2 regions of the Phyllobacterium sp. UNC302MFCol5.2 genome follow, and region 2 is predicted to be linked to the other one. Evidence: predicted binding sites of a transcription regulator. Region 2 holds the regulator's gene; the other holds the start of a gene.
What was found. The regulator HrcA, encoded in region 2, represses chaperone genes, less so after heat shock. The targets are predictions, from matches to a motif close to GTTAGCACTCNCNNNNNGNGAGTGCTAAC.
Positions count from the first base shown of each region.

Region 1: the regulator HrcA is predicted to act here: its motif matches at 7,490-7,518, upstream of groES (co-chaperone GroES).

Region 1 is NZ_JMLL01000010.1:518,481-533,758, forward strand. It holds gene ileS (isoleucine--tRNA ligase) at 1-1,989, opposite strand, end outside; gene BR48_RS0104465 (MipA/OmpV family protein) at 2,262-3,101, opposite strand; gene BR48_RS0104470 (glutathione S-transferase) at 3,212-3,826, opposite strand; gene BR48_RS0104475 (bifunctional riboflavin kinase/FAD synthetase) at 3,875-4,855, opposite strand; gene BR48_RS0104480 (TIGR01459 family HAD-type hydrolase) at 4,865-5,713, opposite strand; gene BR48_RS0104485 (cation diffusion facilitator family transporter) at 6,001-6,975, shown strand; gene BR48_RS0104490 (metalloregulator ArsR/SmtB family transcription factor) at 6,972-7,283, shown strand; gene groES (co-chaperone GroES) at 7,579-7,875, shown strand; gene groL (chaperonin GroEL) at 7,939-9,582, shown strand; gene BR48_RS0104505 (helix-turn-helix domain-containing protein) at 9,780-10,187, opposite strand; gene BR48_RS0104510 (NADPH-dependent FMN reductase) at 10,278-10,838, shown strand; gene BR48_RS0104515 (glutathione S-transferase family protein) at 10,899-11,576, shown strand; gene BR48_RS0104520 (VOC family protein) at 11,585-11,938, opposite strand; gene BR48_RS0104525 (SRPBCC family protein) at 11,944-12,354, opposite strand; gene BR48_RS0104530 (helix-turn-helix domain-containing protein) at 12,426-13,202, opposite strand; gene fumC (class II fumarate hydratase) at 13,354-14,742, shown strand; gene BR48_RS0104540 (DoxX family protein) at 14,849-15,244, shown strand.
Region 2 is NZ_JMLL01000010.1:1,243,016-1,258,293, reverse strand. It holds gene BR48_RS0108030 (response regulator) at 1-638, opposite strand, end outside; gene BR48_RS0108025 (sensor histidine kinase KdpD) at 635-3,313, opposite strand; gene BR48_RS0108020 (Dabb family protein) at 3,494-3,787, shown strand; gene cueR (Cu(I)-responsive transcriptional regulator) at 3,795-4,184, opposite strand; gene BR48_RS0108010 (heavy metal translocating P-type ATPase) at 4,192-6,693, opposite strand; gene BR48_RS0108005 (bifunctional helix-turn-helix domain-containing protein/methylated-DNA--[protein]-cysteine S-methyltransferase) at 6,840-7,739, opposite strand; gene BR48_RS0108000 (DUF2244 domain-containing protein) at 7,828-8,334, opposite strand; gene nth (endonuclease III) at 8,333-9,115, shown strand; gene BR48_RS0107990 (sulfate transporter family protein) at 9,108-9,824, opposite strand; gene BR48_RS0107985 (adenosine kinase) at 9,979-10,971, shown strand; gene BR48_RS24130 (trimeric intracellular cation channel family protein) at 10,931-11,611, opposite strand; gene grpE (nucleotide exchange factor GrpE) at 11,724-12,428, opposite strand; gene hrcA (heat-inducible transcriptional repressor HrcA) at 12,495-13,565, opposite strand; gene rph (ribonuclease PH) at 13,693-14,409, shown strand; gene BR48_RS0107960 (VOC family protein) at 14,422-14,829, shown strand; gene rdgB (RdgB/HAM1 family non-canonical purine NTP pyrophosphatase) at 14,826-15,278, shown strand, end outside.

The DNA of each region.
Region 1 (15,278 bases), 720 kb from region 2:
CACGTCCTGCGGCGTGACCGTATTGCCGAGGGACTTCGACATCTTGCGGCCCTCCTCGTCCATGGTGAAGCCATGGGTGACGAGCGTACTGTAAGGCGCACGGCCGCGCGTGCCGCAGCTTTCGAGCAGCGACGAGTGGAACCAGCCGCGGTGCTGATCCGAACCTTCGAGATAGACGTCGGCAGGCCACTTCAAATCGGGGCGATCTTCAAGCGTGAAGACATGGGTGGAACCCGAGTCGAACCAGACATCGAGAATGTCGGTTACCTGCGTCCACGGCTCGTTCGCCTTTTCGCCGAGGAATCGCTCGCGCGCGCCTTTGGCAAACCAGGCATCAGCGCCCTCTTCCTCGAACGCGGCAAGAATACGGGCATTGACGGCGTCGTCCTTGAGGACATTGCCATTTTCATCGGCAAAGACGCAGATCGGCACGCCCCAGGCGCGCTGGCGCGACAGTACCCAATCGGGACGATCCTCGATCATGGCGCGCAGGCGGTTCTGACCGCCTGCCGGAACGAAGCGCGTCTCGTCGATTGCCGCAAGCGCGCGCGAGCGCAGGGTCGTGTGGTCGCCGAGGTCCTTGTCCATGTAGACGAACCATTGCGGCGTGTTGCGGAAGATCACCGGCTTCTTTGAGCGCCAGGAGTGCGGATAGCTGTGCTTGAGCCGGCCGCGCGCAAAAAGTGCGTTGCGCGCGATGAGTTCTTCAATGACGACCTTGTTGGCGTCGCCCTTCTTGCCGTTGTCGTCAATGACGCGGGCAGCACCGCCTTCGCGATCGGGACCGAAACCCGGCGCATCCTTGGTATAGTAGCCTGCGTCGTCGACGGTGAACGGGATCACCGACGAGATCCCGCGCGCTTCGAGATCGCGACCGGCGTCCATCCAGGCATCAAAGTCCTCGCGCCCATGGCTCGGCGCCGTGTGCACGAAGCCTGTACCTGCATCATCGGTGACGTGGTCGCCAGGCAACAAGGGCACGGCGAAATCATAACCACCGCTAAAACCATGGAGCGGATGGGCAAGCGTCATTGCCGCAAGTTCATCCGCCGTAACCGTGCGCAGCCGCTTGAAGGTCAGTTTGGCTTTCGCAGCCGATTCTTCGGCGAGCGCATCTGCAAAGATCAGCTTTTCGCCGGGGCGCGGGCCAAAATCATTTTCCGCCGTCTCGACCTCGAAAAGACCGTAGGCGACACGCGGCGAATAGGCGACGGCGCGGTTGCCGGGGATCGTCCAGGGCGTCGTCGTCCAGATGACGACGGACGCGCTAAGCAGTTCACCATCCATTTTCTCACCGGTCCGAGCAATCATTCTCACTGGAAATTTCGCCCAGATCATATCGCTCTCGATATCCTGGTATTCGACCTCGGCCTCGGCGAGCGCGGTGCGCTCGACCACCGACCACATGACCGGCTTGGAACCACGGTAGAGCTGGCCCGACATGGCGAACTTCAACAACTCGCCGGCGATGCGGCTTTCCGCATGGAAGGCCATCGTCGTATAGGGATTGTCGAAATCGCCTTCGATGCCGAGCCGCTTGAATTCGCCGGACTGCACCTTGATCCAGTGCGTTGCGAACTCGCGGCATTCCTGGCGGAATTCGTTGATCGGCACATCGTCCTTGTTCTTGCCCTTGGCGCGATATTGTTCCTCGATCTTCCATTCGATCGGCAGGCCGTGGCAGTCCCATCCTGGAACGTAATTGGAATCGAAACCGCGCATCTGGAACGAGCGGGTGATGACATCCTTGAGGATCTTGTTGAGCGCGTGGCCGATATGGATATTGCCGTTGGCGTAGGGCGGGCCATCGTGCAGGACATAGCGCGGGCGATCCTTCGCGTCTTCGCGCAGCTTCCGGTAAAGATCGAGATCCTGCCAGCGCTTGACGAATTCCGGTTCCTTGGCGGGCAGGCCCGCGCGCATCGGGAAATCCGTTTGCGGCAGATAAAGTGTCTTCGAATAATCGAGTGTCGTGGCGGTGTCGGTCATTTTTCCAGCTTGTACAAGGGCCCGCGCGTGATCGCCGCAGGCAGGGATTTCATGAAAAACATTGAAGCGCAACGGCGCTATCCCGGACCTTCCGCACCACGAAGCTCACGCTTCAGGTCCGCGGGAAGGCCGGGCCAGTAATTCGTATCGTCTGAACAGGTATGGACCTTGCGCAGGACCGGCGATCGCTTTTCATGACCGCGCTTTTAGCAATCACCGCCCGCAGAATAAAGAGGCATGCGCGATTATCTTCGCGGATGCCTCGCGCAATGCTAAAGCTTGAAGTCGAAGCGATAGGTCGCCTGCAGGCCGAAGGTCGCCTGATTTTCCGACCCGCGTTGCTTGACGATGCTCGAATCGGCCGCTGGGCCCATCAAGCGGTTATATTCGGCATAGGCGCTGGTGGTGATCTTGTCGGTCGTCTGCCAGGTGATCTGGCCGCCGAAGCCGAGCGAATTCAAACCGCCGCCCGGTGAATACTGGCGAAGGCCGGATGCAGCGGATTCGCTAGCGTTTACGCCGTAATATTCCCTGAAATAGTCCTTGGTCGCCACCGTTGCACGGGGACCGGCTGAAACGCGGACCGTGTCCGTCAGGTTCTTGAAGGCGTCGATGGCGAAATCGGCGACGACACCGTCATGCGCGCCGATGCCGCGGCGGACCTCAACGCGGCCACGAACATTCTCGGTCGGATAGAATTCGGCGAAACCGCCGAGTTCGACGCCCCAGTCGACATCGTTGAGACCCTTGAGTTCATCATAGTCGCTGGAATCGCGACCGGTAATGAGCTTGCCGGTAATGCCGGCGCGGAACACACCCGTGTCGATAAAGCCAAGGGACGGGTTGTCGTTGAGCGAAGAAAACTTGAGCGAACTGCCGGGACGGCCGATCGAGATGACCGGCGCGGCACGGAACTTGTAATTTTTCGCGCCTTCATAATCCGGAGCGACGAAACCCTTGGCACCGAGCGTGATGTACCAATCGCCGGACCACCAATGGTCGCCGCGCGAGCTCTGGGTCTGGTTGTCGGAATAATATTCATCGGCAAAAGCTGGTGCTGCAACGGAAAGGACTATCGCGCTCGCGAGAGCGCTAACAAGGCGAATAGACATGAAATAACTCCGGGGCCTGTCTGGGGGGTGGCAAGCGTACGCGTCAAAACTAATCGAGTGATAGATAAAATTGCATTGAGCAACGTGGTAAACAATTTACCACACTGGCGTCAACTGAATGGAAAGGCAAGAAATGCCTCCGACGCCTCGGATTTTTCCGAGAGGGCGGCAAGTGCCGGATATTCGCCGGCCGCGATCACGTCCGGCAGCATCTCACGGGTAAACCGATAGGCAACGGCACTCGTAATATCCGCCTGGAGCGGCCGATCTGCGAAGATCCATGGGTCCGCCTGCTGCACTTCGGCTTCCAGCAAACGATACGCATCGGCAAGCTGGCCATGCACGCGATCAAGCCAGGGCTGATGCCGCTTTTCCGAAGGCCGCAGATCGTGCTCGTAGACGATCTGGACGCTCTTTTCGCAGGCGGCGAGCGCGAGGCCGATGATCCGCTGCGAGCGCGTAAAATGCGTAATTTCCGCCGGTGTCAGCCCCAGCGCGGGTTCTGCAATGCGCTCGGCATATTCGAGGATCAGGCACGAATCCATCAGGACGACGCCTTCATCCGTCACGAGCGACGGTGCTTTCACGACGGGATTGATCTTCGAAAACGCCTCGAAGGTTCGGAAAACCGACAGGGACTCATGGGAAAATGGCAGGTTCAGCATTTTCAGTGAAATTGCCACCCGCCGCACATAGGGCGAATCCAGCATTCCAATCAGTCTCATTCCATCGCTCCCGTTATTGTCAGATCATAGGCAAAGCGCCCATCTTACTCAGTCAAAATTGATCCTCTGGTCCAGCGGCGACAGCGGCTTGACACCTTGAAGCAGCGCACGCGCTTCCTCTTCGTCGCGCCGGATCTGCTGCATCATCGGCTCGAGACCGTCAAATTTTTCCTCGCCGCGCAGATAGCCGAAGAAAGAGACGGCGCAGGTTTCGCCGTAAAGATCGTCGCTGAAATCGAACACATATGTTTCAAGCAGCGGCTCGCCATCCGTATCGACGGTCGGCCTGCGGCCAAAGCTGGCGACGCCGTCAAGAAGCGTACCGTCGGCCCGGCGGAAGCGCACCGCATAAATTCCGTGCTTCAAATGGGTCTCGGGCGGAAGCACCATGTTGGCGGTCGGAAAGCCGATCGTGCGCCCCAGTTGCTTGCCGCCGACGACCGTGGCGCGAATGCGGTGCCGGTAGCCAAGGAGCCCGGCCGCCTCGACCACTTCACCTGCGCCAAACAGATCGCGAATGCGGCTTGACGAGATCGCATGGCCCCCCTCGTCACGGAAGGCATCGACGAGCGTGACGTGGAAGCCACGTTCTTCGCCCGCTGCCATCAGGAACGCCGGGCCACCCTGACGGCCCTTGCCGAAATGAAAATCGAAGCCGGCGACGATACGGGTTGCGCCAAGGCCATCAACGAGAATGCGGTCCACAAAGACATCCGCCGTCAATTGCGAGAATTCGCGGGTAAAATTGCATTCGACCACCGCATCGAATCCCAGCGCTTCGAGGATCGATGCCTTCTCGGCGGCGGGTGTCAACCGGTCCACCGGCTGGTCCGGCACGAAAACGCTGCGCGGGTGCGGCTCGAAGGTCAATACCAGCGATGGCTTGCCCTCGGCGCGTGCGGTCTCCAGCGCCCGGCCCAGAACGGCCTGGTGCCCACGGTGCACGCCGTCGAAATTGCCGATGGCGACAATGGCGCCCTTCAGTTCATCGGGCAAATGAGACGGATCGTTCAGACGCAGGATCGGCATATCTTTGTCTCACGCCAGGGCGGGCATCGTCGCAACGGGATTGCTTCCGTGCTTTGCGAGGAACGCCAGAAGCTTCTCAAGGTCATGGACACCGCCCATCACATAATCGCCGGCATGAATACCGCCGGAGATATAGAGAACATCGATGCCGAAAAGATCGGCGCCCTTGATATCCGTCAGCATGCCGTCACCGATGGCAAGTACCCGCGAACGTTCGACAGGGGTGCCGCGCACGTCTTCCGCCGCGGCAACCGCCGCCTCGTAGATCGGGCGATGCGGCTTTCCTGCGATGAGCGTGCGGCCGCCAAGCTGCCCGTAATCGCGAGCAAGCGCCCCGGCGCACCAGATGAGGCGATCGCCGCGCTCGACGACGATATCCGGATTGGCGCAGATGAACGGCAGGTTGCGCGAGCGGAAGCGCACCAGCATGTCGGCATAGTCTTCCGGCGTTTCCGTATCGTCATCGAAGAAACCCGTGCAGACGACGACATCGGCTTCGCGCTCCTCGACCAGTTCCACGTCGATGCCGTCATAGAGGGTTTCGTCGCGCTCCGGCCCGAGATGAAACACACGGCGCGGCGCGTTGCGGATCAATTCGCGGGTGACGTCGCCCGATGTGACGATCCGGTCATAGGCCGATTCCGGCACGCCAAGCGCATGAATCTGCTCCGCTACGCCGGCAAAGGGGCGCGGCGCATTGGTGATGAGAACCACCGTCAGGCCGGCCTGACGGGCCCTTTGCAAGGCCGCCGAGGCGGGTGCGAAGGAATCGACGCCATTGTGCAGGACGCCCCAGACATCACACAGCAGTACGTCGTAGCGATCCATCAATACGTCGAGGCGCTGCAAATGTATCATGTCGGTCATGCCGGTCCCTTCAGGCAAAATACTATGCGACGAGAGTCTTGAGACTGTCTCGATTAGCGGATCGTGCCTGACCTGTCACGCCGGTTATGTTTGAAAACGAACCAGAATCCCAATTGCGGCAGATCGACGAAGGATAGACCGCGCGGTTGACACGCCTCGATTTCGGAACTATCGATATATGAACACGTGTCGATATGTTTGCTATAGGCTTCACAATGTCAGACCCCCATGCCGGCCACGACCACACGCCTAAAGTCACTGCGGGCAACGAGACGAAAATGCTCATTGCACTTGCAATAACTTTTTCATTCATGATCGTCGAGATCGTGGGCGGCCTCATGGCAGGCTCGCTGGCGCTGATTGCCGATGCCGGCCATATGTTCACCGATGTGGTGGCGCTGTCACTGGCCTACTTCGCCTTCCGTTTCGGCCGGCGCGCCGCCGACGAAAAGCGTACTTTCGGCTATATGCGCTTCGAGGTCATTGCCGGGCTTATCAACGCCGTCACGCTGTTCGCCATTCTCATATGGATAACGTACGAGGCCATCGAGCGCTTCCGCAATCCCGGCGAAGTCCTGGCCGGTCCCATGTTTATCGTCGCCACAGTCGGCCTTTTAATAAACATGCTGGTTTTCTGGATCCTGACACGCGGCGGCGATACCGAGCAGGTCAACATCAAGGGAGCGGTGCTGCACGTACTGGGCGATCTGCTGGGCTCCGTCGGCACGATCGTTGCCGCGATCGTGATCTACTATACCGGATGGACGCCAATCGACCCGATACTCTCTGTCTTCGTGTCCATTTTGATCCTGCGCAGCGCCTGGGCGCTCCTGCGCAACTCGTTGCATATCCTGCTCGAAGGCGCGCCAGACAATGCCGCACCTGAAGCCATCGAGCAGTATCTGAAGCAGACGGTTCCGGGACTTGCCGCCGTCCGCCATGTCCACGTCTGGATGATCACCTCGGGCAAGCCGCTGGCAACGCTGCATGTGCGCCCTGCTCCGGATACCAATCCGCGGCTTCTGGTGAAACAGGTCGAAGCCGAACTCATGAAGAAGTTCGAGATATCGCACTCAACGATTGCCATCGACTGGCCGGAGGATACAGCGACGGACGATTGCTGCCTTGGCGATGATCTCCAGCAAGGGCACGAGCACGACCATTCCGGCCATGCCCACGACGAGGCGGATCATGATCACAGTGGTCATGATCATGCCGCGCACGAACACGGACATGAGGGACACAAACATTGAGCTCAACCCCTCCTCTCCCCCCTGAACTCACGGTTCTTGCCGAAACCTTTCGTCTCCTTGGTGATCCGACGCGGCTGCGCATACTCCTGTTCTGCCTCGAAGCGCCGCGCTCAGTCGGAGATATCGCCACGAGCCTCGACCTATCGCAATCGCTGGTCAGCCATCATCTGCGGCTCTTGCGCGGCGCCCGGCTCGTGCGCGGCAACCGGCAGGCAAAACAGATCTTCTACGAACTGGCCGACAAGCACGTCAGCGACATGCTCGTCGACATGACGCATCACGTGGGCGAAGAAAGCGCCGAGGATTGATGCGGTTGGGGCGCGTGTTTCCGCCCGATCGCCCACGCCGACTTGCAGCATTGTGTGAATTCTGTCGTCACGTCATTCGCATTTCACATGAATATGCCATAAAGCGGTTTGTAGATGGGCCCGGCTTCCAAGCATCGCCTCTCCAGGCCATTTTAAATGATGCTTTCCCTTGACTCTTCAAACCGATCCCACTATCTCCGGCCGCAGTTAGCACTCACCCCAAGCGAGTGCTAATACCGCGAATGGCGCTGCCATTCGCGTCATCGTTTTGACACCAACATCAAGGGTTCTAACCATGGCCAAGACCAAGTTCCGCCCGCTTCATGACCGCGTCGTCGTACGCCGCGTCGAATCCGAAGCAAAGACCGCTGGCGGCATCATCATTCCGGATACTGCCAAGGAAAAGCCGCAGGAAGGCGAAGTCATCGCCGTAGGCACCGGCGCTCGTGACGAAGCCGGCAAGCTCGTACCGCTCGATGTCAAGGCAGGCGATCTGATCCTGTTCGGCAAGTGGTCGGGTACGGAAGTCAAGATCGGCGGCGAAGACCTGCTGATCATGAAGGAATCCGACATTCTGGGCATTCTCGGCTAATCGCCGCGCATCCCGCAATCAACGAATTTAGATCAAACCGGGTTTAGTCCCAGGAGAGATAAAATGGCAGCCAAAGAAGTAAAATTCAGCCGTGATGCGCGCGAGCGCATGCTGCGCGGCGTCAACATCCTTGCCGATGCAGTTAAGGTAACGCTCGGCCCGAAGGGTCGTAACGTTGTCATCGACAAGTCCTTCGGCGCACCGCGCATCACCAAGGACGGCGTCACTGTTGCCAAGGAAATCGAACTCGAAGACAAGTTCGAAAACATGGGCGCGCAGATGGTCCGTGAAGTCGCTTCGAAGACGAACGACATTGCCGGCGACGGCACCACGACCGCTACCGTTCTCGCCCAGGCCATCGTTCAGGAAGGCGGCAAGGCCGTTGCAGCCGGCATGAACCCGATGGATCTGAAGCGCGGCATCGACCTTGCTGTTGCCGAAGTCGTCAAGGACCTCGTCAAGAAGGCCAAGAAGATCAAGACCTCGGAAGAAGTTGCCCAGGTCGGCACGATCTCTGCCAATGGCGAATCCGAAATCGGTGAAATGATCGCCAAGGCGATGCAGAAGGTCGGCAACGAAGGTGTCATCACCGTCGAGGAAGCCAAGACCGCCGAGACCGAACTCGAAGTCGTAGAAGGCATGCAGTTCGACCGCGGCTACCTTTCGCCGTACTTCGTCACCAACCCGGAAAAGATGGTTGCTGACCTCGAGGACGCATACATCCTTCTCCACGAGAAGAAGCTCTCGAACCTCCAGGCTCTCCTGCCGGTTCTCGAAGCTGTCGTCCAGACCTCGAAGCCCCTCGTCATCATCTCCGAAGACGTCGAAGGCGAAGCGCTTGCAACGCTCGTCGTCAACAAGCTGCGCGGCGGCCTGAAGATTGCTGCTGTCAAGGCTCCTGGCTTCGGCGATCGCCGCAAGGCCATGCTCGAAGACATCGCGATCCTCACCGGTGGTCAGGTTATTTCCGAAGACCTCGGCATCAAGCTCGAAAGCGTTACGCTCGACATGCTCGGCCGCGCCAAGAAGGTGTCGATCACCAAGGAAAACACCACGATCGTCGACGGCAATGGCAAGAAGGGCGAAATCAACGCTCGCGTCGGCCAGATCAAGCAGCAGATCGAAGAGACCACTTCCGACTATGACCGCGAGAAGCTGCAGGAACGCCTTGCCAAGCTCGCTGGCGGTGTTGCCGTCATCCGCGTCGGCGGTGCGACGGAAGTCGAAGTGAAGGAAAAGAAGGACCGCGTCGACGACGCCCTCAATGCAACCCGTGCGGCTGTTGAAGAAGGCATCGTTCCTGGCGGCGGCGTCGCCCTGCTTCGCGCTTCGGCTGCTCTTACGATCAAGGGCGCCAATGCCGATCAGGACGCTGGCATCAACATCGTTCGCCGTGCTCTGCAGGCTCCTGCCCGCCAGATCGCAACGAACGCAGGCGATGAAGCTTCGATCGTTGTCGGCAAGATCCTTGAGAACAAGAAGGACACCTACGGCTACAACGCGGCCAATGGCGAGTATGGCGATCTGATCACGCTCGGTATCGTCGATCCGGTCAAGGTCGTTCGTACGGCTCTCCAGGACGCAGCTTCGGTTGCCGGCCTTCTCGTCACCACCGAAGCCATGATTGCTGAAGCGCCGAAGAAAGACTCGGCTGCTCCGGCAATGCCGGGCGGCGGCATGGGCGGCATGGGAGGCATGGACTTCTAAGAAGTCCTCATCCAGCGACATACGGAAAAGGCGGGTTTCGACCCGCCTTTTTTGTTTTGACTTGCGTGTTCTTCAATTTCCGCTCGGCGGCTCGTTCGTCCGCCGCACTCGTGGCAGAGCGCCTTCATCCAAGTTTAAAGACGCTGAGAGAATCCTTCTATCGGGGCAGTGTCGGCGCAGTTCGCGTTGAACTTTCTTCACTCAGCCGCATGGGAGAAGAGCTGCTTTTGCTCCGAACCTTCGTGGACGGCGTCGAACCGCGCGCGTGCTTCGGCGACGCGCTGTTCGTTGCGGATCGCCCAGTCGCCTAGCGCGCGGACGGGCACCAGAAGGTCGCGGCCGAGATCGGTAAGTTCGTAGTCGACGCGTGGCGGGATCGTCGGGTAAACCGTACGGGTCACGAAACCATCGCGCTCGAGTCCGCGCAGCGTGCTCGTCAGCATCTTTTGCGAGATACCATTGATGGTCCGCTTTAACTCATTGAAGCGCATCGATTTATTGCCGAGATAATTGACAACGAGAACCGTCCATTTATCGCCGACGCGCGCCAGAATGTGATTAACCGCAGTGCATGCCGAGGTTACCTGAAAGTGATCTGGTTTCACAAAAGTGCCTCCTTGCGGGGGTTTCGAACAGTCACTTATATAGCGCCGGGCACTATTAGTTACCATCCCCCCAAGACGAAGGATTTTTTTATGTCAAAAGCCAAGATCGCCGTTATTGTCGGCAGCACCCGTATCGGCCGTTTCGCCGAATTTCCCGCCAAATGGATTGCCGACGTCGCTGCACAGCGGGGAGATGTCGAGGTCGAAATTATCGATCTGCTTGACTATCCCATGAATTTCTTCGGCGAAGAGCGCACCAGCGACGCCCAGAACGAGACCGCCGAACGCTGGAAGAAGAAGCTGCGCGAATTCGATGGCTATGTTTTCACGGTTGCCGAATACAACCACGGCCCGACGGCCGTCCTTAAGAACGCTATCGACCTTGGCGATTTCATCCAGAAGCCGGTCGCCTTTGTCGGTTATGGTGGCGTCGGCGGCGCGCGCGCCATCGAGCATCTGCGCCTCATCTTCGTCGAAATGGGATCGGCTTCGGTAAAGACCGGCGTTCACATCGCCTATTCCGAGTATCTGAGCGCCGTCAAGGGCGAGAAGAAGCTCGGCGACTACCCGCATCTCAATGAAGCAGCCACAAGCCAGCTCGACCAGCTCGTCTGGTGGGCCAACGCCTTGAAGACCGCTCGCGCGGCCTGATCGCTGGGCTGGGCGGTCGAAACGCGATCGCCCAGCCGGCAAATCCGGAGGATCATCGTCATGGCGTCGCTCGTTCTGATCAGCCATCTGCTGTGCCCGTATGTCCAGCGTGCTGCAATCGCGCTCGCTGAAAAGGGCGTGCCCTTTGAAAAGATCTATATCGACCTTGCAGCGAAACCAGATTGGTTCCTGAAAATATCGCCGCTCGGCAAGGTGCCGCTTCTGCGCGTCCCCCAGGCGGATGGCGGCGAGGCGATTCTCTTCGAGAGTTCTGTCATTGCTGAATATATCGACGAATCGCAGCCGGGGCCGAAACTTCATCCCGACGACGCGCTGACGCGGGCACGCCATCGCGGCTGGATGGAATTTGGTTCATCGATCCTTTCCGACCTCTGGGCGCTGGAGACAACGAAGGACGCTGCGGTTTTCGAAGAGAAGCGCAAGGCGATCACTGAAAAGTTCGGCCGCGTCGAAGAGGTTCTTGGCGACGGTCCCGTCTTTGCGGGCGCTGGCTTCAGCCTAGTCGATGCGGTTTACGCCCCGATTTTCCGCTACTTCGATACATTCGACGAGATCGTAGAACTCGGCATTTTCACCGACTACCCGAAGGTGCGGGCATGGCGCGAAGCACTCGCAGCGCATCCAAGCGTTCGCGAGGCGGTAACGCCGGAATATCCGCAGCTACTGCACGCCTTCCTGCAAAAATATGAAGCGTACATGCTGACGCTGGCGCGCTGAACTGTCGGCTATTTATCCGACCAGACGGCAAGCTCGTATCCGTCCGGGTCGGCGAAGTGAAAGCGCCGGCCTCCGGGAAAGGTAAATACCGGCTTGGTGATCTTGCCACCGGCTTTTTCGACCTGTTTGAGCGTGCCTTGAAGATCATCGGCGAAAAGAATGATCAGCGCGCCGCCGGGACGCGGTTTGCCTTCGGTGGTGAAGCCGCCCTTGAGATGCCCGTCGGAAAACTCGCAATAGCTCGGACCATAGTCCGTGAATGTCCATCCGAACGCGTCGCCATAGAAGCTGCGCGCCGCGCCAATATCGCTGACATTGAATTCGACATAGTCGATACATTTGTCTTTGCCTGAACTGGCCATCGTCCTCATCCTATAAGTTGCGCTTCGAGCAGGTCCTTCAGCGCCTGAAGATCACGCTTGACCCAGGCCGCATCTGCGTTGAATTTTTCGTCATCCATGCCCGGCACGCGAAAAAGCGTAAATATGAGTTCGCTCTCGTCGCCGTTGGGCACCACCCGCATAGGGATATAGACCTCGTCCCCGGTCTCCATAACCACCCAATGATCGAGAACCCCGACTTCGTTCTTCGGCGCAAAGCGCAATCGAAGTTTGCCCGCCGGCCCATCGGCCAGCCATTCATCACCGGATTTCTGCAAGGCGGATGTCAGGCCGGATGCCCATTGCGGCAGATTTTCCGCAACGCTGACGTAGTCATAAACATCCTGCCAATTGCGTCCGATTGAAATTTGAAGGGTCCTTGCTTCATGTGTAGCCATGGTTGTACTCCCACATCGCGTACGGCAAGCTTATGCGCCTAACGACTTTCTGTCTTGAACAAAACGGCCACTTATGCCGCGAGATGCTGCAGGAGCGCCGAGGGCGAAAGACCTGACAGGGATTTTGCCTCGCGGCTCAAATGTGCCTGATCGGCATAGTTCGCGTCGAACGCCAGAGCACCGATGCCGCTTCCCGGATCGCGCCGGCCGAGCTTCAAGAATTTCTGGAAACGCAGGATGCGCTCCAGCGTCTTTGGCCCATATCCGAAATTGTGCAGGAACTGCCGGCGCAAGGTGCGCTCGCTCACATTGAGCATTGTCGCCAATTCGGCAATAGCCACAATATCTTTCGAGCGCTTGAGCGTGTCGAAGGCGGCAACCATGGCCCTGTCGGGCGATGCAATTGATGGAGCGATGTCCGACAAGGCAGACTGGAGCCGTTCCGTCGCGTCCCCGATGGTTTTCGCTACGACAAGTTTTTCGGCGAGAGCCTCGGCGCGCGCACCCCATAGCTCGGACAAGTCAACACGCTGATTGACGAGTTCGGACATTGGAATGCCAAGCCATTTGCTCGCAGCGCCTGGAGCAAAGCGGATGCCGACGATATTGGCCAGGGAACCATCGACGATATGTGGGGCCGTGTCGGGACCCGCAATCGTCAGTTTGCCTTCCGACCACAATATGTCGACACAACCATCGGGAAAGACCGCCACGGTCGCCGCCAATTCGCCGATACCCTCGTGGTTCCACGCGCAGAGGAAATGCGGCCGCAACTCGGCCGTCGGCGAGAACTCGCGGTAGCGCCCGGCTGAATGCGCTGGGATGGATTCGTTGCCTGACTGTCTCACGCCGCATCGCCAATGTTGATTGATCATAAGCGCTTAATCGATTTTATCCGAAAGCCGGGCGAAATCCAGACCAACATTCCATCGCCAAACCTTGCCTCTCCGGGAGCTTCGCAGTAGTGCTCTTGCCAACTCCCACCAGGAAAATGAAACGATGAGTTCTACCCGTACGGAAACAGATACTTTTGGCCCAATCGACGTTGCAGCCGACAGGTATTGGGGCGCGCAGACGGAACGTTCGCTGCACAATTTCAAGATCGGTGGCGAAAGAATGCCCATTCCGCTGGTGCGGGCGCTCGGTATCGTCAAGCGCGCAGCAGCCGAAACCAATCTCTCCCTCGGGAAGATCGATGAAGTCATCGGCCGCGCGATCACCGTTGCCGCCGAGGAAGTCATCGAAGGCAAGCTCGACGATCATTTCCCGCTCGTCGTTTGGCAAACCGGCTCAGGCACGCAGTCGAACATGAATGCCAACGAGGTCATTTCCAACCGCGCCATCGAAATGCTCGGCGGCACAATGGGATCGAAGAAGCCGGTCCATCCGAACGACCACGTCAATATGAGCCAGTCGTCGAACGATACTTTCCCGACGGCAATTCATATCGCGACCGCAATTGAAGCCACGCATCGGCTGTTTCCGGCGCTCACCCACTTGACGGAGGCGGTACTCAAGAAGGAAAAGGCCTTCGCCGACATCATCAAGATCGGACGCACCCACACGCAGGATGCGACACCTGTCACCCTCGGGCAGGAGTTCTCCGGTTATCGCGCCGCACTCGAGTATGCGCGCAAGCGCATCGAGCAGAGCCTTGCCGATATTTTCCTTCTTGCCCAGGGCGGTACCGCGGTCGGAACGGGACTGAACGCCCCGGTGGGATTTGATACGGCTTTCGCCGAGGCCGTATCGGACATTACCGGCCTGCCGTTCAAGACGGCACCGAACAAGTTCGAAGCACTGGCGAGCCATGGCGCTCTTACGAACTTCCACGGCAGCCTCAATTCCCTGGCGACCGATCTCTTCAAGATGGCCAACGACATTCGCTTCCTCGGCTCGGGCCCACGTTCGGGCCTCGGCGAACTGAAGCTTCCGGAAAATGAACCGGGTTCATCGATCATGCCGGGCAAGGTCAATCCGACCCAGGCCGAAGCCCTGACCATGGTTGCGACGCAAGTGTTCGGCAACAATACCTCGGTTACCATCGCAGCCAGCCAGGGCCATTTTGAGCTCAACGTCTACAAGCCCGTAGTGGCGCTCAACGTGCTCCAGTCGATCCGCATTCTCTCCGACGCCATGGTATCCTTCGCAGATAATTGCGTGGACGGCATCGAGGCCGACGAGGTTCGGATCAAGGATCTGCTCGATCGTTCGCTCATGCTGGTTACGGCGCTTGCCCCTGCCATTGGTTATGACAATGCAGCCAAGATCGCAAAGACAGCCCACAAGAACGGAACGACGTTGCGCGAAGAAGCACTCGCCAGCGGCGTCTCGGCCGAGGACTATGATCGCCTCGTGCGTCCCGAACGAATGATATCGCCGGAGTAACCCCGGAAAATCATTCTATTGTGAACAATCTGTCGAGAAAATAGTGGCTTTGTTTGACAATCGAATCTAGCTATTGGCCTGTCACGACAAACCCTGGAGACTTTCTATGGCGAACAACAGCGCACTCATTCTTATAGGTCGCATACTGCTATCATTCATGTTCATCCTGGCTGGCTATGGAAAGCTCACTGCCATCGGTGGCACCGCCGGATATTTCGGCAGCCTCGGATTTCCGGCGCCGACCATCGTGGCGGTGCTCGTCGGGCTGCTTGAGCTTCTAGGCGGCCTTGCCGTACTCGTTGGCTTCCAGACGCGGATTGCTGCTCTGGCGCTTGGCATTTTCACGCTCGCGGCAACTGCTGCGGCCCACCTGAACTGGACGGGCGACGCCGGCATGGTGCAGTGGATGTTCTTCCAGAAGAATCTCGGCGTAGCCGGCGGCTTCTTCGTGCTTGCTGCATGCGGCGCAGGCGCCCTGTCGATCGACGCAAAACGCGGCTGATCAAATACAGCATCGATTAAAAAGGCCGCTTCGA
Region 2 (15,278 bases):
TGCGGGTTGTTCGCATCGTCTTCGATCTTTGCCCGCAACTGCCCGACGAACACACGCAAATATTGCAGATCCTCGACGTGGGCCGCTCCCCAGACGGAAGCGAGCAACTGGCGATGGGTCACGACCATGCCCGCATGGAGCACAAGGTGGACCAGCAACTGGTACTCCTTGCGCGTCAGGTGCACTTCCTGATCGTTGCGCGTCACGATGCGCTTTGCGGTATCCACGACGAGACCATTCACCTCGAAGCGCGAGGGAACGCTCGCACCCGCCACCTGGCGGCGCAGGCTGGTGCGGATGCGTGCCAAAAGTTCGCCGATGCCGAAGGGCTTTTCCACATAGTCATTGGCGCCGAGATCGAGCGCGGCGATCTTTTCCGCCTCGCGGTCGCGTGCCGAAAGCACAATGATCGGAACGTCGGAAAATGCGCGCACAGTCTCGATGACGTCCTTGCCGTCCTTGTCCGGCAGGCCAAGGTCGAGGATGACGAGGTCTGGCGCGCTCGTTGCAACCAGGCGCTCCGCCTCGCCGCCGGTCGCCGCCTGAATGACCTCATAACCCGACGCCGTCAGTGCCGGATGCAGGAACCGCTGTATTTGCGGCTCATCGTCGACAACGAGGATGCGATGCTGGTTCATTCATGCGCTCCCGCTGGATTGGCGACGGGCAGGCGGATGATGAATCTGGTGCCACGCTTGCGCACGGCAGGGCTTTCCGCCTTGATCGTCCCGCCCATCGACTCGACGAAGCCGCGAGCGATCGAAAGCCCGAGGCCGGTACCGGGTGCGCGGCCATCGCCCTTGGTGCGTCGATAGAACTTGTCGAAAATCTTGTCGAGATCCTTGGGCGGAATACCCTTGCCCTGGTCGGTGACGCTGATGGCCACCGCGCCGTCGTCCTGGCGCGCATAGATGGTAACCGGGCCGTCGCCGGCATATTTCGCTGCATTGTCGAGGAGATTGAACAGGACTTGCCCGAGCATTGCGGCATCACCTTTGACGATCGGCAGGTCGGGGGCGACGCTGATATCGACGACAATATCGGGCTTGAGCTTCTTTATGCGCTCGATCGAGGCGGTGATGACCTCCGACGCATCGACCGGCACATTCCTGATCTTCAGGGTGCCGGCCTCGATACGGGTCATGTCGAAGAGATTGGCAACAAAACGTGTAAGGCGGCCGGCCTCCTCCTCGATTGAAAGCAGAAGGTCATCCCGGCTCTCCTGCTTTATGCGATCGCCGAGCTGGCGCAGGGTCGTGATCGCACCGGTGATCGAGGCAAGTGGCGTCTTGAGGTCATGGGAAAGCGATGAAAACAGCGCCGTATGCAGCTGTTCGCTCTCCTGCAGGGCGGTCGTTTTTGCGTTTTCCTTCACAAGTTGTGCGCGATCGATGGCAATGGCCGCCTGATCGAGGATCGCTGTCAGCATGCGGTCCTCGTCCTCGGTCAGAACGTCGCGGTCATCCATTTGGAGACCAATAACCCCTGCAACGCCATGCGAGGTGAGGATGGGCAGGAATTCCCACCCGATCTGCGGCAATGTCGCAGTGTCGTGGCCAGCCCGCTCGTTCTTCTCAAAAGCCCAGCGCGCTGCGGTCATGTCGGTGCCATCGAGGTTTGAATCCGGCGGCCAGGCCGCCTGCACGCTCAATTCGCCCTCGTCGGGAAGCAAGATGGCAGCGCCAGTCCCGAAGGTCGCGTGCAAGTGCGTCGCCGTCGAGAAAAGCACGTCATCCAGTCGCGCCGTACCCGAGAGCTTGCGCGAAAATTCGTAAAGTGCCTGCGTGTTCTTCGCCTGTTGGCGAGAGCGGCCCACCTGTTCGCGCAAACGGCCGGTGAGGTCGCCGATCATCAGCGCGACGGCGAGGAATATGATCAGCGACAGCAGCTGGTGCGGCTTGGCGATGCTGAGATCGTGTATCGGTTCGAGAAAGAAGAAATTATAGAAGACAAAGGCAAGGCCAGCCGCGATCACGGCCGAAAGACGCCCGCAGATCACGCCGGAAAGGATAACGGCAACGAGGAATACCATCGAAAGATTCTGCGGATGCACGACATTGCTGGCCGTCAGGCCGAGCAGTGTCGTCGCACCCGTCGTTGCCACGGGCACGCCAACGGCGAGGGCAAGTTCCAGCGGCGAGCGCTTGCGCAGTCTGGGCGGCGCGTAGGAAACGTCCTGTTCTTCGCCGGTGACGATATGAACGCCGACATCGGTAAAGCGTTTGATGATTTCATCGGGGAGGGACCGGCGGAACGGATTGGCGAGCCGCCTTGGCTTGGGACGGCCAACAACGATCTGCGTGACATTCTCACGTCGGGCAATGCGGAAGATTTCCTCGACGAAGTCGTCGGCGATGACGCGCCGTGTTTCTGCACCGAGGCGTTCGGCAAGATCGAGCAGGGCGTCGATGCGCTTGCCGGTCTCGCCGCCGAGATCGCTGGTCTGCGTCATCGAAACGACAAGCCAACGCGCATTGAGACCGGAAGCGAGGCGACTGGCGGTGCGCACAACCTTGTCGGATAGACTGTCGGGACCGACACAGACGAGGAGGCGCTCGCCCGTCGCCCACGGACCTTCGATCGCCTGCTGGCGCAGAATATCGATCATCTGATCGTCGACGCGATCGGCAGTACGCCGCAACGCAAGCTCGCGCAGGGCAGTGAGGTTTGCAGGCTTGAAGAAGCCCTCGGCCGCCCGCTCCGCATTGCCGGGGAGATAAATCTTGCCCTCTCTCAGGCGTTCGATCAGTTCCGCCGGGGGCAGGTCGACGAGAAGGACATCGTCGGCGCGTTTCAACACGGTGTCGGGGACAATCTCCCGCACAGTAACGCCGGTGATGCTGGATACGATGTCGGATACGCTTTCGAGATGCTGGACGTTCATGGCTGTCCAGACGTCAATGCCGAGCCAGAGCAGTTCCTCGACATCCTGATGACGCTTGGGGTGGCGGCTGCCGGGAACGTTGGTATGGGCGAGCTCATCGACAATAAGCACTTTCGGCTTGCGCGCGATGGCTGCATCGATGTCGAACTCCTCGAGGAGCCGCTCGCGATAGGTCACTTCCTTGCGCGGGATAACGTCCAGCCCCTTGAGCAATTCGGCGGTCTCGGCGCGTCCGTGGGTTTCGGCAATGCCGACGACGATATCCTCGCCCTCTTCCTTGAGGCGGCGGGCGCGCTGCAACATGGCGTAGGTTTTGCCGACACCGGGCGCCGCGCCGAGAAACACCGTGAGCTTGCCACGCGTTTCGCGCGTCGCAAGTTGCAGAAGTCTGTCGGGATCGGGTCTGTTTTTTTGACCGTAATCGGCCATGGATGCCTCAAGCTGTTTTATGCGGCCCATACTCAAATCTCAGGGACAGGCCAGAACGTTTACCCCAGCTTTGTCGGAAAAGCCAAGGCGTGGATCGGCTGGGCTGCGACAGCACATCTATTGACGCAACCGGCCGAGTGTGGAAAGTCCCGCGCAAACTATGCAGCAGGAAGCCTAGCCGTGATCCGTCATATTGTGTTTTTCAGTGCCCGGAACAAGGAAGACGTGGGAGCAATTGTCGAGGGCCTGAAGCGCCTCGGCGAAATTCCGCATTCGCAGGTGTTCGAAGTGATGCAGAACACGAAGACGGATCCGATCTCCGGCGAGATCGATGTCGTGGTCTATGGCGAGTTCGAGGATGCCGAAGCGCTGGCGGCATACAAGGCGCATCCGATCTATAGCGAGACGACGGCAGTGGTTCGGCCGATGCGCGAACTGCGCATTTCCGCCGATGTTGTTTCGACGCTTGTCTGACCTTCCGTTAGTTCCTTCCTGAAATCGTCTCGAGGATCGGGCAGTCAGGCCGCTGGTCGCCGTGACAATGAGCGACCAGATGTTGCAGCGTGTGCTGCAACTCGCGTAGTTCCAGAATCTTGCGTTCGATCTCGCCGAGTTTCGATTGCGCGATTGCCTTTACGTCGGCGCTGGCGCGCTCCTTGTCCTCATAGAGCGCAAGGAGCTGTCGACATTCCTCGACGGAAAATCCAAGGCCGCGCGAGCGCTGCAGGAAGCGCAGCTTGTGCACATCTGACATGGAATAGTCGCGATAGCCATTTTCCGCGCGCCCGGGCTTCAGCAAGCCGATATCCTCGTAATAACGGATCGTCTTGGGCGGCAGGCCGGATTTGTCGGAAGCGGTTCCGATATTCATGGCAACCTCACAGTTTGACGGTGCGCAGGCGCAGCGCGTTGGCAATGACCGAAACCGACGAAAGGCTCATTGCTGCGGCGGCAAGCATCGGCGAAAGCAGAAGGCCGAAGACCGGATAGAGCACGCCCGCGGCGACCGGCACGCCGAGCACGTTGTAGATGAAGGCGAAGAAGAGGTTCTGCTTGATATTGCGAAGCGTCGCCTCGGCCAAATGACGCGCACGGACAATGCCGTTGAGGTCGCCCTTGACGAGGGTTATGCCCGCGCTTTCCATGGCAACGTCCGCGCCCGTACCCATGGCGATGCCGACATCGGCTGCGGCGAGGGCCGGCGCGTCGTTGATGCCATCGCCAGCCATCGCAACCCTGGCGCCGCCATGACGCAGTTCATCCACCAGCGCCTTCTTGCTCTCGGGCAGCATATCGGCGCGCACCTCATCGATGCCAAGCTGCGAAGCCACGGCCCGAGCGGTCACGGCGTTGTCGCCTGTCGCCATGATGATCTTCAGACCCGCAGCGTGCAGCAGGCGGATCGCCTCAGCGCTCGTCGCCTTGATCGGATCGGCAACGGCAACAATGCCGGCGGCCTTGCCGTCAACGGCGATGAACAGTGCGCTCTTGCCTGCGGCGCGCAACGCGTCGGCGCGCTCCTGAAGCGGCAGAACATCGGCGCCGACATCCTGCATCATGGCGCGGTTGCCGAGCGTGACGGTGCGCCCGCCGACAATACCGGTAACGCCCTTGCCGGTCACGGCTTCGAAACCGGTTGCGTCGGGGACTGTAAGACCGCGATCCCTGGCGCCATCGACGATGGCTTCGGCCAGCGGATGCTCAGAACCTTTTTCGAGGCCTGCGGCGAGTGCCAGGAGTTCGCCGTCATTGAAAGGCGGCTGCGCGATGAGATCGGTCAACCGTGGCTTGCCTTCGGTCAGCGTGCCGGTCTTGTCGACGATCAGCGTATCGACGCGGGCAAAGCGTTCGAGCGCTTCAGCATCCTTGATGAGAACGCCTGCATGGGCGCCACGTCCCGTTGCCGTCATGATCGACATCGGCGTTGCCAGACCAAGCGCGCAGGGGCAGGCAATGATGAGCACCGAGACCGCGGCGACAAGGCCGTGGATCATGCTCGGCTCGGGGCCGAGAAGCGCCCAAGCGGCGAATGCCAGCATGGCGACGAGGACGACGGTTGGAACGAAATAACTCGCAACGCGATCGGCGAGGCCCTGTATCGGCGCGCGCGAACGCTGCGCCGCCGCGACCATGCCGACGATCTGCGACAGCACCGTATCCGCGCCGACCTTCTTGGCCTCGATGAGCAGCGTACCGTTGCGATTAAGCGTCCCACCCGTGACCTGGTCATGCTCGGCTTTCTCGACTGGCAGCGATTCGCCGGTAATCATGGATTCGTCGATCGAGGTGCGCCCCTCGAGCACGATGCCGTCCACAGGAATGCTTTCGCCAGGACGAACACGTAGCTTGTCGCCCACTGCGACCTCGTCGAGCGGAACATCCATCTCTGCGGCGTCCGCACCGACACGCCGTGCCGTCTTCGGCGCAAGGTCGAGCAGGGCGCGAATTGCCGAGCCGGTCCGTTCGCGCGCCTTGAGCTCCAGCACCTGGCCGAGAAAGACGAGGGCAACGATCACCGCGGCGGCTTCGAAATAGACCGGGACCATGCCGCCATGGCCACGGAAGGAATGCGGGAAAATATCCGGAAAAAGCGTCGCGACGACACTGAACGCGTAGGCCGCGCCAACCCCGATGGCAATGAGCGTCCACATGTTAGGGCTTCGGTTGACGAATGAGGCAAAGGCGCGCTCGAAAAAGGGGATAGCCGCCCAGACGACAACCGGCGTTGCCAGCGCAAACTCGATCCATATGGCGAGGCGTTCGCCAAGCCAGTCGCGGAACGGGAGACCGAGCATCGGCCCCATGGTGATGACGAGCAGCGGCACCGAACAGAAGGCGCTGATCCAGAAGCGGCGGGTGAAATCGACGAGCTCCGGATTGGGGCCTTCGTCGCCGGTCGGTATGCCCATAGGTTCGAGGGCCATGCCGCAGATCGGGCAGGCGCCGGGACCGTCCCGAACGACCTCGGGATGCATCGGGCACGTATATTGCGTTCCGGCTGGCATAGGCTTCGGCAGGGGCCGGTCGCCGAGATAATCCTCCGGGGCTTTCTTGAACTTCGCCATGCAGCCCGCCGAACAGAAGTAGTATTTCTCGCCTTCGTGGCGAAGGAAATGCTTGGCGCTGGCCCGGTCGACCTTCATGCCGCATACCGGATCCGTCGCCTCGATATAGGCTTCCGGATCCTTGACGAACTTCGCCTGGCAGCCGGCCGAACAGAAATGGAAAAGGCGCTCGCCATGTTCGGTAGTTGGCTTGCCCGCGTCAGGATCCACCACCATGCCGCATACCGGATCGCGAACGACCTCGGTTGCTACGGATTGATGCCCGCCGCAGCAATTATGGCCGTGGTGCGGGTGGTTCGCGTGCTCGTGCTTCATGGTCCTGCTTTCCGTCTTCAAATAAGTAATGCAGGAAAGGTAATCTTTCCAGTGACTGGAAGGTCAAGGGCAACGTTGCGATAAGTTTCAACGCAAAAGCCCGGCGCGGGGCCGGGCTTTCTGGCGGTCTTGGGAGAAGACGGTTCTCAGCCTGCCTGGCTGTGCGGCGTATCCTGTGCGAGCTGCCCTGCTTCCCAGCCGAGAATGGCGCGCTTGCGGGTGAGGCCCCAATGATATCCGGTCAAGGCTCCCGACTTTCCGACCGCGCGGTGGCAGGGAACAACGAAGGAAACCGGGTTGGCGCCAATCGCCGCACCGACGGCGCGCGAGGCGTTGGGCGAGCCGATGTCAGCGGCGATATCAGAGTAGGCGACGCATTTGCCCATCGGAATCTTGAGCAGCGCTTCCCAGACTCGCAGCTGAAAATCGGTGCCGATCGTCACGACTTTCAATGGCCGGTCGGCGCGCCATTCCGCCGGATTGAAAATCCGCCCGGCATAGGGGGCTGTGGCGGCCAGATCCTCGACGTAGGTGGCGTTTGGCCAGCGCGAGGACATGTCGGCGAGCGCTTCTCGCTCCTTGCCGGCGTCCGCAAAGGCGAGGCCGGCAAGACCGCGATCCGTCACCATGATGAGCGCCAGCCCGAACGGCGAAATGAGAAAGCCATATCGGATCGTCAGGCCTGCGCCGCGGCTCTTATAGTCTCCCGGCGACATGCCTTCATGGGTAACGAAGAGATCGTGCAGCCGGCCAGGGCCCGAAAGTCCGGTCTCATAGGCGGTTTCGAGCAGCGGCATGCCCTCGTCAAGCAGCCGGCGCGCATGATCGATCGTTACCGCCTGCAGGAAACCCTTCGGTGAGAGGCCGGCCCAGCGCGTAAAGAGCTTTTGCAGCGCAGTCGGCGAAAGTCCGGTGTCGCGCGCCAGAGTTTCAAGCGAAGGCTGGTCGCGATAATCCTTGCTGATGCGTTCGATGATGTGGCTGACGATGGCATAGTCGTCGCCGGTCGGAGTGATGTCTTTTTGAAGTATGGCGTGCGGTTTCATGAGCTTTTACCTCTTGTGTTGAGGATATATGACCACGCACCCGCCTTCGCCGCCACCCGATTCTTGACGGCCGAACCGGTCGGAAAGATTAGTGTCCCTTCGCCGTCGCAAGCGCTGTCTGAAAGGCCGAGGCAAAGCTTTCGCGGTCGTCGGGATTGAGGAACGAGCCGATGATGACGGCCTTGCCCTGTCCCTCGACGCGCATCGAGGTAATGCCGATCTCGGCATGACGGGCAATGCTGAACCGGGTCCAGTAAGGGTTGAATTCGTGCTGCCTTGCCCGTCCCGAAGGCGCGACCTGACGGATGTGCAGGGCAACGCGCGAAATGCTGACTTCTTCGTGTGCTTTCGCTGCAGCGTAGTTCATGCGAAACGCCACGTAGACGATGACGACGTCCAGCCCGAAAAAGCCGAATACTGGCCAGGCGCCGATCGACAGAAAGAAAAGGCCGGTCATAAAACTGCTGACCCCAAGCGTTCCCATAAGAACAAGAAATCCGAAACGGCCAAGCGATCGATGTGGCACAAGAAGCGCACGGAAGATTTCTTCTTCGTTGATCGCGGCCGGGTCAATCGGGTTTGTTGTTTGGCTCATGGGGCTCAAGTATAGAGGGGTCATGGAAAATCCCAAGCCGAAAATCGATCAGAACGCTGTGACCGCCAGGCCCGCCAAGGAAGAGCGGCGTGTGCCGGGGACGCGCTACACGGCGGCGGAGATCCACGAAATATTTCGCCGGTTTTCGATCCAGCGGCCGGAGCCAAAGGGGGAACTCGAACACGTCAATCCGTTCACCCTGCTTGTCGCCGTGGCACTTTCGGCGCAGGCAACCGATGTCGGCGTAAACAAGGCGACGCGCGCGCTCTTCAAGGTTGCCGACACGCCCGAAAAGATGGTGGCCCTAGGGGTAGAGAGGCTTGGCGAATATATCCGAACGATCGGGCTGTGGCGCAACAAGGCCAAGAATGTCGTCGCGCTATCGCAAGCACTGGTCGAAAAATTTGGCAGCGTCGTTCCCGATGATCGTGACGAACTGGTCAAGCTGCCGGGGGTTGGCCGTAAGACTGCCAATGTCGTCCTCAGCATGGCGTTCGGCCAGGCTACGATGGCGGTGGACACGCACATCTTCCGCATCGGCAACCGCCTTGGCCTTGCGCCCGGCAAGACCCCGGACGAGGTGGAGGCGAAGCTGATGAAAATCATTCCGTCGGAATATCTCTATCATGCGCATCACTGGTTGATCCTGCACGGCCGATATGTGTGCAAGGCGCGTAGGCCGGAATGTTCGGCCTGTGTCATCGCCGATATCTGCAAGGCAGCGGAAAAGACCTCGGAAATCCCGGCGCCGCTGGTGCCGCTGCCGCCGCAGGCTATCTGACGGCTACAGGCCGTGCCGCACTGGCGACGGCTTTGTGGAGGTGCACCATGAGCGCTGCGGCAAAGAGCGGCGTCAGGAGGTTGAGCAATGGCACGGCCATGAATGCGGCGATGACGAGGCCCGCGAGGAAGACCGTACCGGCATTCTGCGCCCGCAAGGCCTTTGCTTCGGCTTCGGATCGAAAACGCATCGCGGCGAACTCGAAGAACTCGCGGCCCAGCAGATAGCCATTGACGATGAAGAATGCGATCAGGTTGACGCCGGGAATGAGCAACATCAGCAGGGCGGCAATATTGCCGAGAATGACGACGCCAAAGAAGCGGATCGAAAGGACCATCGAGCGCATGGCAGGCAGCGGCTTTCCGGCCGGGTCGCCAGGGTAGTCTTCCTTTTCGACGACCTCCGCAACATCGTCAAGAAAAAGCCCGGCTACGATGGCGGTAACTGGAGCAATCAGCAACGCCAGTCCCAATGCGAGCCCGATGCTGGCAAAGAGGCCGGCGATGAAGCCGATCCAGCCCGTCCAGGATGGCAAATCCGGCATCATTCCTTGGAAAAAAGGGAGCGCGAGCCATTCGAAGATTTCGCGCAGCCCAAACCATGCGCCGACAAGCAGCAGCAATGTCAGCCCCAGCGATTTCCACAGGACGGCGCGAAATTCCGGACGGAAGAGGTGACTGGCGGCGGCGCGGGCGCTTTCGACGATCATCGGGCATTTTGCTCCATGGCGTAGGCATCCGACATAAGCGCAACTGACCCTTCGGACAAGGTGTTCGCCCAAGTGGGGGGTGGTCAATTCTGTCGCGACGGGTTAGAGCAGGCAAAACAACGCCAACAGGTTTGCGATCTATCCCGGAGTTTCCATGTCCACTTATGACGTGCTTTGCATAGGCAACGCCATTGTCGATATCATTGCCCGCACCGATGACGATTTCATCATCAAGAACGGCATTATCAAAAATGCAATGAACCTGATCGACGCCGATCGGGCCGAGTTCCTCTACGAGCGCATGGGTCCCGCGATCGAGGCGTCCGGCGGCAGCGCCGGCAATACCGCGGCGGGCGTTGCCAGCCTTGGCGGACGCGCCGCCTATTTCGGCAAGGTAGCGGATGATCAGCTTGGCCACGTATTTACCCATGATATCCGTTCGCAAGGCGTCGCCTTCGACACGCGTGTGCTGGCTTCACCGCCACCCACCGCGCGCTCGATGATTTTCGTGACGCCCGATGGCGAGCGCTCGATGAACACCTATCTCGGCGCCTGCATTGAACTCGGGCCGGAGGATGTCGAGAGTTCCAAGGTTTCCCAGGCCAAGGTCACCTATTTCGAGGGCTATCTCTGGGATCCGCCGCGCGCCAAGGAAGCCATCCGCCTGTCGGCAAAGATCGCTCATGAGCACAAGCGGGAAGTCTCGATGACCCTCTCGGATCCGTTCTGCGTCGATCGCTACCGCGAGGAGTTTCTTGATCTGATGCGCTCCGGCACGGTCGACATCGTTTTTGCCAATGAGGCGGAAATGAAATCGCTGTACCAGACGGACAACTTTGAGGAAGGGCTCGAGTTGATCCGCAGGGATTGCAAGCTCGCTGCCGTCACCCGTTCGGAAAAAGGTTCTGTGGTCGTTACCGGCGACGAGACCGTTGCGGTTCCAGCCATCGAGATCGAGGAACTGGTCGATACCACAGGCGCGGGCGATCTTTATGCTGCGGGTTTCCTTTTCGGCTACACCAACGGCCGCTCGCTGACCGATTGCGCCCGCCTTGGCTCGCTGACGGCGGGGCTTGTCATCCAGCAGATCGGTCCGCGTCCGCAGATCAATCTGAAGGCCGCGGCGGAGCGGGCGGGGCTGCTCTGATCAAGCCTTCCCGCTCAAGCTCGTCCGCACTGCGGCCGGGCTTGTGATAGGTCGGCAGATACCAGCCGAAATAGAGCGCGCCGCCTCGGACCGTGAAGGCGGCAAGCGCCGCGACGAGCGCGGAAATCTCCGTCCCGACGGCAAACCGGTGCAGCACGATATAGACAAGTGAGCCGGCGAGCGCCGCCGTGACATAAATTTCGCGGCGCATCACCACTGATGGCTCCCCCGAAATGATATCACGCAGGATACCGCCGAATGTCGCCGTCATGATCCCGGTCACCACCGCAATGGTCGAGTCGAAGCCGAGTGCAAGGCTCTTTGCCGCGCCCATCACGCTATAGGCGGCAAGCCCGACCGCATCGAGCCAGAGGAGAACGCGATAGCGTGATTCAAGCAGATTGGCGGTGAAATAGACAAGGATTGCCGCTGCGGCGCAGACAAGTAGGCTCATCGGATCCTTCACCCAGAAGACGGGAACGCCGAGGATGAGGTCGCGCAACGTCCCGCCGCCGATCCCGGTGACCGCGGCGAGAAAGATGAAAGCCATGATGTCGAGCTGGCGCCGCGAGGCCGCCAGAGCTCCCGTCGCGGCGAAAAGGAAAATTCCGGCATAGTTGAACAGCAGAATCATGGTCACCGGCAGTTTCCCCTCGCCGTTATTTTGTCCCACGATAGAGCATGACCGGAAAATGAAAAGAGCCGCATTCCGGTCAGGGAAATGCGGCTCCTTGGAACGTCGTTACGACCGATCAGGCGTCTTTTTCAGCCTGCGGATTGATCGGGCCGGGTTCCGGCTGAGCTTCGCCGGCGGCCTGCTTGGGTCCGCCCCGCGACACGCCGACAAGCGCCGGCCGCAGCACGCGGTCGCCGATGACAAAGCCAGCCTGCGCAACCTGCACCACCGTATTATGCGGAACATCCGCATTCGGAATTTCGAACATCGCCTGGTGGAAGTTCGGATCGAACTTCTGACCCTGCGGCTCGATTTTCTTGACGCCGTGGCGTTCCATAGCGGTGAGCATGGAGCGTTCCGTCATCTCGACGCCCTCGACGAGACCCTTAAGGCCGGCATCGCCGCCTGCAAGTGCATCGGCGGGAACCGCTTCGATGGCGCGCTTCAGATTGTCGGATACCGCAAGCATGTCGCGGGCGAAGTTGGCAACCGAATAGCTGCGCGCGTCATGGACGTCGCGCGCGGTTCGCTTGCGCAGGTTTTCCATATCTGCGGCAAGGCGCAGCAACTGGTCCTTCAGATCGTTGTTTTCGGCGCGCAGCGCGTCGAGTTCGGCGGTCGTTGCCTGCTCCTGGTCTTCCTCGGCAAGCGCATATTCCTCGGCCTTGCGCGATTTAAGAAAATCATCGGCAGCGCGCTTCAGCGCATCGCGATCGCGCGGGTTCTTCAGGTCGCGCTGATCGAGATCCGGGGTGTCGTGAAGTTTCTTGTCTTCAGCCATCTATCCTGTCCGTTCATTTTTCGAAGTTGCGCTGGATATCGACGTTCGGCTCTTGAAAATCAAGTCTTATCGCAAAAGGCGGGATACGAGCTGGGCGGTATAGTCGACCATCGGCACGATCCGGGCATAGTTGAGCCGGGTCGGGCCGATGACGCCGAGGGCGCCGATGATGCGCTGCTCCGAGTCCCGATAGGGCGCGATCACCAGCGACGAACCCGACAGCGAGAACAGCTTGTTTTCTGACCCGATGAAGATGCGCACGCCGGGTCCCGCCTCGGCGAGGTCGAGAAGCTGCAGCGTTCCTTCCTTGGTTTCGAGATCGTCAAAGAGGTGGCGCAGCCTGTCGAGATCGGCCTCGGCGTTGATCGAATCGAGAAGATTGCCGCGCCCGCGCACGATCAGGCGCGGCGGCTGCCCGCTGCCTGCGCCGCCCCAGACCGCCAGCCCCTGTTGCACCAGATGCTGCGACAAGGCATCGAGCGCCTGCTGGGTCTCGTCCTTGAGTTGGCCGATTTCCTGGCGCGCCTCGCTGATCGTGCGCCCCTGAATATGCGCATTGAGAAAGTTCGAAGCTTCGATGAGCTGTGAGGGCGTCACGCCAACGGGCAAATCGATAACGCGATTTTCGATATCCCCGCTCTGGCTGACAAGAACGGCCAGGGCCTTGGTCGGCTCGAGGCGCACGAACTCGATGTGTTTCAGCGCGCCTTCCGCCTTGGTCGCAAGCACAAGACCGGCGCCGCGCGACATGCCGGAGAGGATTTGGCTCGCCTGCGTCAGCACAGTTTCAGTCGACTGGTCTTCGCTTGAGGCACGAACCTGCGCCTCGATCGAGTTGCGCTCAGCGGCGGAAAGATCGCCGACTTCCATGAAGGCGTCGACGAAGAAGCGCAGCCCAAGCTGCGTCGGGAGGCGTCCGGCCGAAATATGCGGTGCATAGACCAGTCCGAGATGCTCGAGATCGCTCATGACGTTGCGGATCGTCGCCGGCGACAGCGACACGGGGAGAATCCGCGAAAGGTTGCGCGAGCCGACCGGTTCGCCGTCGCCAAGATAGCTCTCGACGATGCGCCGGAAAATGTCGCGCGACCGCTGGTCAAGCGACTGATATGCCTCCGGTACCACGGCCCGTTTCATCTTGCCTCGTATGTCTGCTTGTTACAGCCCTGATATAAGCATTGTCCGGGCAATCATCAAAGCCTTTGCTTCGATCTGCCATCACGGCTAAAAGGCCGGACCACAGATTTTCAAAGAGGTCTTTCCAATGCGTCCTTCCAAGCGAGCCCCCGACGAGATGCGCGCCATCTCCTTCGAACGCGGCGTTTCCAAGCATGCCGAGGGCTCGTGCCTAGTCAAATTCGGCGACACCCATGTTTTGTGCACCGCGAGCCTTGAGGAAAAGGTGCCAGGCTGGATGCGCAACACCGGCAAGGGTTGGGTAACGGCCGAATACGGCATGTTGCCGCGCTCGACCGGCGATCGCATGCGCCGCGAGGCATCCTCGGGCAAACAGGGCGGCCGCACGCTGGAAATCCAGCGGCTGATCGCCCGCTCGCTGCGTGCGGTCGTAGACCTGCAGGCGCTCGGCGAAGTGCAGATCACGGTGGACTGCGACGTTATCCAGGCTGATGGCGGCACGCGCACGGCTGCCATCACTGGCGGTTGGGTCGCTCTGCACGAGTGCCTGCGCTGGATGGAAGCACGCCAGATGATCAAGGTCGAAAAAGTACTGAAGGACCACGTTGCGGCGATCTCATGCGGAATTTCCAATGGCACGCCGGTGATCGACCTCGATTATCAGGAGGATTCGACGGCACAGACGGACGCGAACTTTGTCATGACTGGCAAGGGTGGTATCGTCGAGGTGCAGGGAACCGCCGAAGGCGAGCCCTTTTCTGAGGAAGAACTGCTTGCCCTTATGAGCCTTGCCCGCAGCGGCATCGGGCGGCTGGTCAACCTGCAGCAGATGGCTGTGAGCTAAAAGCCCGAGACCATGCGACCATCCGGTATCCTTGAAACGGCGCTTTATGTTACGGACCTTGCGGCCGCCAAGGACTTCTATGCCGGCATTCTCGGGCTCGAGATCATATTGGAGACGCCGAAGCGGTCCATCTTTTTTCGCTGCGGCGCCGGTGTCCTCATCCTGTTCGATCCCGTGCTTATCAACGAGCGCCCGCCCGGCAGCCTGCCTATCCCCTCGCATGGGGCAACAGGCCCGGGCCACGTCTGTTTCAAGGCGACACGGGATGAAATCGCCGGATGGAAATCCCATCTTGAGGCAAATGGCATCGAGATCGAAAGCGAGTTCGATTGGCCTAACGGCGCGCGCTCGCTCTACTTCCGTGATCCCGCCGGAAACTCGATCGAATTCGCAGAACCGAAATTATGGAATTTGGAATGAGAAAACTCGAAAAGGGCAAACTGCTCGTCGCAAGTCACAATCAGGGCAAGATCAATGAGATGATCGACCTTCTGGGACCATTCGGCTTTGAAGTGGTTTCCGCTGGCGATCTCGGCCTGCCGGAGCCGGATGAGACCGGAACCACGTTCGAGCAAAATGCCTATATCAAGGCCTATGCAGCGGCGAAGGCGACCGGCCTCGTTGCGCTCTCCGATGATTCCGGCCTTTGCGTCGACGCGCTCGGCGGCGATCCCGGCGTTTACACGGCGAACTGGGCGGAACTTCCCGATGGAAAGCGCGATTTCAGCCACGGCATGGAAAAGGTGGAAAAGGCCTTGCAGGATAAGGGCGCGACAAGCCCCGACCAACGCAGCGGGCGTTTCGTATCCGTCATCTGCCTCGCCTGGCCGGACGGCGAAGCCAATTACTATCGCGGCGAGGTCGAGGGC